Regions from separate parts of the Rhodococcus ruitaii genome, predicted to be linked through region 2. Evidence: riboswitches for the same ligand, from Rfam matches in the RefSeq annotation. Region 2 holds a riboswitch; each other region holds the start of a gene.
What was found. A riboswitch is a leader RNA that binds a small molecule or an ion and turns the genes downstream of it on or off. The one in region 2 is predicted to bind thiamine pyrophosphate.
Positions count from the first base shown of each region.

Region 1 (3,267 bases), on a different contig from region 2:
GTGAGCGCCCACGGCGCGACCATGCGTTCAGCCACATAGGTGAGCAGGTACAACGTCAGTGACACGACGGCGGTGACCAGGACCGCGGCGAGTACCAGATCGGTGCGGAACGAGTTCTTCTGGGTGGCCATGTAGATGCCGAGCCCCGACGTGGCACCGACGTATTCCGCGAACACCGCCCCCACCACGGCGTACGTGATGCCGATGCGCAGCGACGTGAAGAACCGCGGCAGTGCCGATGGGAGGCGTACATACCGGAACACCTGTCGGCGGGTGGCACCCATGCTGCGCAGAAGCGCCCCCGCCTCGCGGTCGGTCGCTGCGAATCCCTCGATCAACCCGATCGCCATCGGAAAGAACGTGGCCAGGGCGATCACCAGGATCTTGGGTAGCAACCCGAAGCCGAACCAGATGATCATCAGGGGCGCGATGGCGATGATGGGCAACGTCTGCGAGGCCACGAACAGCGGCACGAACGCCCGCCGCAGCCACGGCGAGAAATCGACGGCGATCGCCAGCACCCACGCCAAGGTCAACGACACCGCAAAACCGATGATCGTGACCTGCAGTGTCGCTGCCGCGTGCTCGGCGATGTCGGTGCGATGGGCCCACCCCTGCTGCAGCACACGTGCGGGAGACGGCAACACCTGCGGACGGATTCCGCTGACCATCACGTAGAGCTGCCACACCGCGACGAGCATCACCGTGATGACGATCGCGGGCAGCGCCCGACTCGCGCGGCGCACCGCAGCGTCGACACTGTCTGTCGTGACCCCGGACTCGAGGGTGCCGGGGTCACTGCGCTTGCTGGTCACTGTGCTTGATAGTCGTCGGTGAGGTAGGTCGACCAGTCGGGTTCGGAGGTCAACGGTGCACCGTCGGGGCCGGTGAGAAGCCCCTGCTCGTACAGGAACCGGGCGTAGCCCGCCCATTTCTCGGTGTCGAGGGTTCCGACGCGACCCTGGTCGTCGCGCAGGTACTCGGCGGAGAGCATCCGCTGACTCTCGTAGACGAGACTCTCATCGGGGAAGGCACCCGGATTGGCGTCGAGCAGCGCGCGGGCGCCCCGATCGGGTTCGTCGGCGGCGATCTCGTACCCCCGCTGGAGTGCCTGCACGAACGCGCGGGCTCGGTCCGGATTCTCGTCGAGCCAATCCTGGTTGCCATTCACGACAATGGAATAGGCGTCGGGGAAACCGTAGTCGGCGTAGGAGAAGTAGCGCATGGGCAGGCCGCGGTGCTCGGCTTCGAGCCCCTCCCACGCAAGGAAGGAGACGGTGAAATCCGCGGTGCCCGAGTACACCGCTTCGTAGGCCGACGTGCCGAGTACCACCTCCTCGAATTCGCCGCGTCCTCCGTCGTTGCGGATCACCTGTGCGAGGGTCGCCGAGGAGCCGGGATCGCCGAATCCCGCATAGATGCGGCCGTCGAGGTCGGTGGGCCGGGCGAGGTCGCTACGGTCGGCTTCGACGGCGATGGCGGTGGCCCAGTGCTGCAGCGGAGCGAGGACCGCGACGGTGTGGGCCCCGGCGGAGCGGGCGAAGGTTGCCGATCCGTGGGTGGAGATGCCGAACTCCGCGTTGCCGGAGTCGACGAGGGTGTCGGGCGATGCATCGTTGTAGGGCAGGATCTCGACGTCGAGCCCGGCGTCGTCGAACAGCCCTTCCTGCAGCGCCACATACAGGCCGGTGTGGTTGGTGTTGGGAGTCCAATCGAGTGCGAACCGGACCGTGTCGTCGGAACTGTCACCGGTGCACGCGCTCACGGTGCAGAGGGTGACGGCGGTGGCGACGAGAGCAGCGATCCGGAGCCGGAGGATCACGAGACGTAGCCGGGCCGGTAGAGCGCATCCTGCTCGATGTAGAAGCGGAACGATTCGGGCGGAAGGGTGCCGTCGCCCAGGCTGCGCAGGAACTCGTGGTCGTCGATGGAGTCGCGGGGAACCTTCGTGCGGTCCCACAGGGCATCGGTGAAACGGTCGGTCGGTGAATCGTGCGCAGGCACAGTCATCCCGAAACATCCCTTCGTCAGCATTACCTGATCAGGTTCGACGGGTGTGATCTCAGCCCCGCGCTTGCGGAGCACCCCGTGTCGGTCGGTGGCGACGATAGCATCTTCGCCCGGACGATGCCGGGGGAGTCTCCCGTAGGTACGTTGGGATGTGGGTAGCTCACCGGGAGGTCATGTGGACGCCGAGACACTCGTCGTCGGATGCAAGTACGGCGACGCACGTGGATACCGCGACGGCGCGGTGTATTCGTGGAAGGGGATCCCGTTCGCCGCCCCCACCGGCGGCGACATGAGGTTCCGTGCACCGGAGATGCCGCAGCCGTGGTCGGGCGTGCTCGAGTGCCTGCGGTACGGGCCGATAGCTCCGCAGAGTCCCAACAGTCCGATCGGGATCTCCTCGGGCATGGCAATCGGCGAGGACTGTCTGTCGCTCAACATCTGGGCACCCGAACCGGACGGCAAGCAGCGCCCGGTCATGGTGTGGATCCACGGCGGCGCCTATGCGATCGGCTATTCGGGCCAGAAGATCTACGACGGCCGCGCGCTGTGCGAGACGGGCAACGTCGTGGTGGTCACGCTCAATTATCGTCTGGGGGCGTTCGGGTTCCTGGACCTGTCGTCGTTCTCCACGGCCGGCGACACATACGAGTCGAATCTCGGTCTGCGAGATCAGATTGCGGCGCTCGAATGGGTGCGCGACTGTATCGCGGACTTCGGTGGAGATCCCGGCAACGTGACCCTGTTCGGCGAATCGTCGGGCGGGGGGTCGATCACGACACTGATGACGGTGCCGCGCGCCGAGGGGTTGTTCCATCGGGCGATCGCGCAGTCGCCGCCGGCGACATCGGTATACGGCCGCGAGCGTGCCGCGATGGTGGCGGAACGTTTTCTCGACATCCTCGATGTGCCGTCGTCCGGGGTGGGTCAATTGCGACAGATGCCCTACGCGCAGCTTGTCGAGGCGGCAGAAACGGTGGTCGGGGAGATCCCCACGAAGATCCCCGGAACGTTGGCGATGACACCGGTCGTCGACCGCGACCTGGTGCCCAAGTATCCTGTCGCGGCGTTCCAGAAGGGCCTGTCGCATCGGGTGCCTCTCATCATCGGGTCGAACAAGGACGAGCCGTCGATCTTCCGTTTCATGAAGTCGCCGTTGATGCCGGTCGACGATTCGGCGGTGCGGGCGATGCTGGAGGCGCTCGCGAAGGACCGTCCCGATCTCGAGCCCGAACGGCTTGCCGAGATCGCCGCCGCGTA
Region 1 covers NZ_JBUYWC010000017.1:78,520-81,786, forward strand. The annotation lists gene ACZI8W_RS21090 (ABC transporter permease) at 1-701, opposite strand, end outside; gene ACZI8W_RS21095 (ABC transporter substrate-binding protein) at 812-1,804, opposite strand; partial or broken gene ACZI8W_RS21100 (thiaminase II/PqqC family protein) at 1,828-2,010, opposite strand; TPP riboswitch at 2,003-2,099, opposite strand; gene ACZI8W_RS21105 (carboxylesterase/lipase family protein) at 2,186-3,267, shown strand, end outside.
Region 1: another riboswitch for thiamine pyrophosphate. It lies ahead of ACZI8W_RS21100 (thiaminase II/PqqC family protein); the one in region 2 lies ahead of ACZI8W_RS00615 (3-oxoacyl-ACP reductase).

Region 2 (3,267 bases):
ATGTACGCGGTCGGGATGATCGTCGCGGCCGTGTCGCCCACGCCGAACTCCGCGGTCGCCATCGGGCTCATCGCGTTCTTCGCTCTCGGCGCATCCGGGGGAATGTTCGGGAGCCGCGACGCGCTGCCCGGCCCGGTCGCGCAGATCGGTGAGTGGTTGCCATTCGGTGCCGCCGTCGAAGCGATTTCCGCGACGTGGGCGGGCACACCGGTGGACGCCGCCCACCCGATCGCGCTCGGCGTGTCGATCGTGGTGGGTGTAGCGATAGCGGGTGCCCTGTTCCGGTGGGACTGAGGTGATACCGACGCTCGGGGCGCTCGCACTGATCCTGTTCGCGGTGGTGTTTCTGGTCGACGGCATGACCCGGCCGGGCTACGACAGCATCCGCCAACCCGTCAGTGCGCTTGCCTTGGGACGGCGCGGCTGGGGCCAGATTTCGAACTTCGTGGTGTGCGGCGCAGCAGTCACCGTGGCTGCCTTTACGATCGACGGTGCGATGCTGCTGACGATCGCGGTCGCAGTGTTCGGGACGGCGCTGATCGTGTCGGGTATCCCGATGGACCCGATGCGCGGATATCCACCCGGCACGCCGAACACGACTCCGGCGCAGTACTCGTGGCATCACCGCGTACACGACCACGCGGGGGCCGTGGTGTTCTCGGCACTTCCGGCCGCCGCGCTGATCGCGGTGTTCACCGTTCCCGGCACGGGCTGGAAATGGTATTCCGCACTCACCGCGGCGGCGCTCGTCGTCGGTTTCGGGTGGTTCGGTCAGGCATGGGAGAACGATTCACCGCGCGCGGGCCTGATCCAGCGCGTGGTGATCGTCGTGGGGTGGTGCTGGCTCGCCGTGATGTTCGCGTTCGCGCTCGCACCGTGAGGGCTGTCTCTCGACGGCATCAGACCCGATGAGGTCCTGGTCACGATTGCTGCGGTGGGCCTGTGGCACACAGACCTCGCGGTTCAGCACGGCGACATCCCGGGCGACTTCCCGCTGGTACTCGGTCACGAGGGTGCCGACCACATCGCTCAGGTCGGCACGGGCGTCACCGGCTTCGAAGTGGGCAACCTGTTAACCTGACCTTCGAAACTCGACACGGGGTGCCGGACACGGCTGAGAACACACCCGTAGAACCTGATCTCGATCATGCGAGCGAAGGGATGCCGAGTCGGCGACGGGCCATCGGTCCCACGCCGTCTGCGTATCCCTTCGGTCCGAAGGGAAGGCGTCACAGCAATGTCCACAAGAACATCTCTGAAGAACCGGATCGTTCTGATCACGGGTGCCGGCCGCGGGCTCGGCCACAGCATTGCACAGGCCTTCGCGGACGAAGGTGCGTCCGTCGTCGTGAACTACCGGCACAGCAGCGATGGGGCACGGGCGCTCGCGGAGAGTATCGGCGCCGAACGCGCGATTGCTGTGCAGGCCGACGTCACCGACCGCACGCAAGTAGCGGCGATGTTCGACACAGCGCGCGCACATTTCGGACGTCCGGTGACCACCGTGGTGAACAACGCCCTGCCCGACTTCTCGTTCAACGGAGATGCTCGCGAAAAAGCGGATCGAATCGGCTACAGCGCCTTCGCAGCCCAGCTCGAAGGCATCGTCGGTGGTGCGGTGAACACCATCCAGGCCGCTCTGCCGGGAATGCGGGAGACCGGCGGAGGCAGCATCGTCAATATCGGGACCAACCTGTTCCAGAACCCGGTTGTGCCCTACCACGACTACACCGCGGCCAAAGCGGCCCTGCTGTCGACCACCCGTACTTTCGCTGCGGATCTGGGCCCCGAAGGCATCCGTGTGAACATGGTGTCGGGCGGACTCCTGCGCACCACCGATGCATCGTCCGCGACACCCCCGGAGGTCTTCGACCTGATCGCCGCGTCGACCCCGCTGCGCAAGGTCACGACCCCGGAGGATTTCGCCGCCGCCGTGCTGTTCTTCGCGTCCGATTGGTCGCGCTCGGTCACCGGGCAGAACCTCGTCGTCGACGGCGGGCTGGTGATGAACTGATGGCGGCGCGCACCCTGCATCTGAACGCATTTCTGTACGGCGCCGGTCACCATTCCTCTGCGTGGCGGCACCCGGACTCCGCAGCCGAACGCATCGGCGACATCGCCTACTTCGAGGAACTCGCGCGCACCGCCGAACGGGGATGCCTCGACGCAGTGTTCTTCGCCGACGGTCACAGTGTGAACCCCGCGTATACGGCCGGTACAACATGGTTTCTCGAACCGATCACGGCGCTCTCTGCAATGGCCCGGGCGACCGACAAAATCGGGCTGGTCACCACGGTGTCCGCAAGCTTCTACACACCGTTCCACGCAGCCCGTATGCTCGCGTCGCTCGATCACATCAGCGGTGGACGCGCCGGGGCCAACATCGTGACATCGATGTTCGACGCCGAAGCCCGCAACCATGGATTCGATTCGCTCCCCGTTCACGCCGAACGGTACGGCAGGGCGGAAGAGTTCATCGCCGCGATTGTCGCGCTGTGGGATTCGTGGGACGAAGACGCTGTGATCGCGGACCGTGCGGCCGGACGCTTCCTCGATGCCGATGCGATCCACCGGATCGAGCATCGCGGCAGACACTTCCGTGTAGACGGTCCGCTCACAGTGCCACGCTGCCCGCAGGGGCGCCCGGTCGTGTTCCAGGCCGGAGCCTCGGAAACCGGACGGGACCTTGCGGCCCGCCACGCCGAGGCCGTGTATTCGGTCGCCTGGGATCTTCCGGCAGCGCTCGAATTTGCCACCGACCTGCGTGCCCGTGCCGCCTCCGCGGGACGTGATGCCGCGTCGATCGCGATCCTGCCCGGTCTCGTCACCTACGTCGGACGCACCGACGACGAGGCCCAGGCGAAGAAGTCGGAACTGGACGCGTTTCTCGACATCGAGGGCGCTCTTACCCAACTCGGGGCCTTCACCGGCCAGGACTACACCGGCCACGACCTCGACGCTCCCGTCTCGGACCTGCCGCCCATCTCGGAATTCACCGGCCCACAGGGGCGATACGCGACGGTGCAACGAATCATCGAGACGCAGCGACCGACCCTGCGAGAGCTGCTCGGTTTTCTCGCTGCCGGCGGCGGTCACGCCACCATGATCGGCACACCCGAGTCGGTCGCCGACCGAATCGAGGAGTGGTTCGTCGCCGGTGCCTGCGACGGCTTCAACCTGATGTGCCCCGCTTACCCGGATTCCCTCGACGACTTCGTCGACCTCGTGGTGCCGGAGTTGCAGCGTCGCGGCCTGTTCCGCACCGAG
Region 2 covers NZ_JBUYWC010000001.1:120,979-124,245, reverse strand. The annotation lists gene ACZI8W_RS00630 (ABC transporter permease) at 1-294, shown strand, start outside; gene ACZI8W_RS00625 (DUF998 domain-containing protein) at 296-880, shown strand; gene ACZI8W_RS00620 (alcohol dehydrogenase catalytic domain-containing protein) at 884-1,081, shown strand; TPP riboswitch at 1,088-1,179, shown strand; gene ACZI8W_RS00615 (3-oxoacyl-ACP reductase) at 1,238-2,014, shown strand; gene ACZI8W_RS00610 (LLM class flavin-dependent oxidoreductase) at 2,011-3,267, shown strand, end outside.

Region 3 (3,267 bases), on a different contig from region 2:
ATACGACGAGCAGTACCGCGAGAACCAGCCCCAGCGAGATCAACTTGGCGGGTGTCGAGCGGAACAGTTCCCGCAGGCCGTCGACCCGGTCGCCCGGACCGTCGGAATCCTCGGCGGGCCGTGCCGAGCCGCCGACGGAATTGATCGGAGGGGTCACTCGTACGTTCACGGTGCACCCCTTCCTGGAAAGCTTGGTTGTGGCGAGCATATAAGTTGAATGGGGAGAATCGGCAGGCGTCCACATTGTCGGAGTTCCTCGCCGGAGTTCGCGAGCTCTGGCAACCGACACATGATGGTGGAGGCGTTGTGCCCTCGTGAGCATCCACGAGGGGCGGGAAGGCGGACGCAATGCGCGGTGACGGGGACGGCTGGGCGGTAGGACCCGACGGAGGACGTCGATGGGGCCTGCACGGTGCCGCGGGATTGCTGCTGCGCGCACCCGGAAACGACGGATCGCCCGCGGTACTGCTCCAGCTCCGCGCGGTGTGGAGCCACCAGGGCGGAACGTGGGCGCTGCCCGGGGGTGCGCGCGACAGTCACGAATCCGCCGTGGATGCCGCCGTCCGCGAAGCCCACGAGGAAGCCGGTATCGACAACGCCGCGGTCGCGGTGCGGTCCGAGCGGGTCACCTCCGGTACCCCCGGCTCGTGGACCTACACGACCGTCGTCGCTGATGCTCCTGCACCGCTGGACACCACCATGAACGGTGAGAGCCTCGAATTGCGATGGGTATCGGAGGCCGAGGTCGAATCGATGCCGTTGCACACGGGATTCGCCGATGCGTGGTCGGCGCTGCGTACCCGTCCGGTGCGGATGCTGCTCGACACCGCGAACATCCTCGGGGCCGGCGGACCGACCGGCTGGTGGCGCGACCGGCCCGGTGCGACAGGTGTGCTGCTCGCGGACATCGCGACCGCGCTCCCGCGTACCGTCGAGCTTCCGGATGGAACGTTCGGGTGGGTGTCGCGGGTGGAGGCGGTCCTCGAAGGTCAGGCACGCAGCGCGATCGTCGTCGATGCCCGCACCCACGTGCACACCGCCGACGGCAGCGGCGACGACGAGATCGCGCGGCTCGCGGAGGCTGCGGTGCCCGCTACCACGACCGCACTCGATCCGGCGGTGACGGTGGTGGTGACGGCCGACCGTGGTCTGCGTGATCGGCTGCCGCAGGGTGCTGTCGCGTTGTCCCCGTCGACGGTCCTCGGCTGGCTGTAGAAGGTTACGCGGACAGTGCAGCCTTCAGCGCCGCCGCGGCAGCGCGGGGGTCGTCGGCCTTCGTGATCGCCCGCACCACCGCGACGCGCCGCGCGCCCGCGTCGAGTACCTGCGGGAGGCGGTCGAGATCCACGCCGCCGATCGCGAACCACGGTCGTTGCGGATGCGATGCGTGCACCTCACGGATCACCTCGAGTCCCGCTGCGGTGCGCCCAGGCTTCGTCGGGGTGTCCCACACCGGACCGGACGCGAAGTAGTCCACGCCGTCCTCGCCGTCGGCGAGGACGGCCTGTGCGCGACTGGTCGTGGACCGGCCGATGACGATGTCGTCGCCGAGGATCGCCCGCGCTTGCTTCACCGGCAGGTCGCCCTGCCCGAGGTGCAGGATGTCGGCGCCGGCAGCGAGCGCGATGTCGGCCCGGTCGTTGACCGCCAGCAGTGCACCGTGGCGCGCGCAGGCATCAGCGATCACCTCGAGTGCGGCGAGTTCCTCACGGGCCTCGAGACGGCCAAACTTCTTCTCACCGGCGGAATCCTTGTCGCGCAACTGGACGATGTCGACGCCGCCGACCAGGGCTTCCTCGATGAACCGGGCGAGGTCGCGGGTGTCGCGACGGGCATCGGTGCACAGGTACAACCGCGCGGTCGCGAGGCGTCCACGGGGGTCGGGATGGTTGCCGCGGTAGGTGGTCCGGTAGGTCGTCACGGACAAGACGGTAGCCTCTACCTCGGAAGTGACAACACGGGAGTCCCGAGGTACGCGGGGCTGAGAGGGGGCCTGCCGGCCCCGACCGTTATGACCTGACCCGGATCATGCCGGCGCAGGGAGCGAGGTGGATGTCGTGTCGACGGTAGCCGTAATCGGCGGTGGAGTGATCGGTCTGGCTGTTGCGTGGCGCGCCGCCAGGGCAGGGTGGACGGTCACCGTCCGCGATCCTCATCCGGGCTCCGGTGCCTCGTGGGTTGCCGGAGGAATGCTTGCGCCGCTGTCGGAGGGGTGGCCCGGGGAAGAGCACGTCCTCGGTCTCGGCGCGGCGTCGCTGCGGCGCTGGCCGGAATTCGCGCGCACCCTCGCACACGAGACCGGCGTCGATGTCTTCACGGCGGGCGCGTCGCTCACCGTCGCGCTGGACGCCGCGGACGCCGCAGACTTGCGCACGATCGCGGCGTGGGTGAGTGAACAGGGCCACGAGATGCAGATTCTCACGCGGGCCGAGATCCGCGATCTCGAACCGTCGCTCGGTCCGAGGGTCAGGCTCGGTCTGCTCGCACCCACCGAACTGTCCGTCGACAACAGAAAGCTCGTCGAGGCGCTACACCGCGCTGCTGTCGCCGCGGGCGTGCGGTTCGTCCACGATCCCGTCGGCAACCTCGCCGATGTGCCCGACGACCGTGTCGTCCTGGCGGCCGGGTCTGCCTCGGCGAATTTGTGGCCGGGTCTTCCCGTCCGGCCGGTCAAAGGGGAGATCCTGAGGCTGCGCACGCGCCCCGGAGCAACCCCGCCGCCGCAGCACACCGTGCGCGGCAGCGTGCACGGACGCCCCGCGTACCTGGTACCGCGCGCCGACGGGCTCGTCGTGGGCGCGACCCAGTACGAAGCGGGAGACACCGAGGTCACGGTTGCGGGAGTGCGCGACCTGATCGCCGACGCCGAAATGCTGTTCCCCGCGATCGGCGAGTACGAACTGCACGAGGCGAGCGCGGGTCTGCGCCCGATGAGCCCCGACAATCTGCCGTTGATCGGCCGGTTGTCGGAGCGGGTGATCGCCGCGACCGGGCACGGCCGCAACGGGGTTCTGCTCACGGCGATCACCGTCGATGCGGTACTCGCCGAACTCGCCGACGACCCGCTCCCCGAAGCGACACACGCAGATCCCCGCCGATTCGTGAAAGAGAGTGTGCGATGACAAATCGGATTTCGGTCGGTCTCACCGTCAACGGTGAGGAGAAGTATTTCGCGCAGGCGCCGACCGTCGCCGAACTCCTGGTCGAGATGAGTCTGCCGGAGAAAGGCATCGCCGTGGCAGTCGACGGTGTGCTGTTTCCGCGGGG
Region 3 covers NZ_JBUYWC010000012.1:186,133-189,399, reverse strand. The annotation lists gene ACZI8W_RS17475 (hypothetical protein) at 1-169, opposite strand, end outside; gene ACZI8W_RS17470 (NUDIX hydrolase) at 349-1,215, shown strand; gene thiE (thiamine phosphate synthase) at 1,220-1,921, opposite strand; TPP riboswitch at 1,948-2,062, shown strand; gene thiO (glycine oxidase ThiO) at 2,058-3,122, shown strand; gene thiS (sulfur carrier protein ThiS) at 3,119-3,267, shown strand, end outside.
Region 3: another riboswitch for thiamine pyrophosphate. It lies ahead of thiO (glycine oxidase ThiO); the one in region 2 lies ahead of ACZI8W_RS00615 (3-oxoacyl-ACP reductase).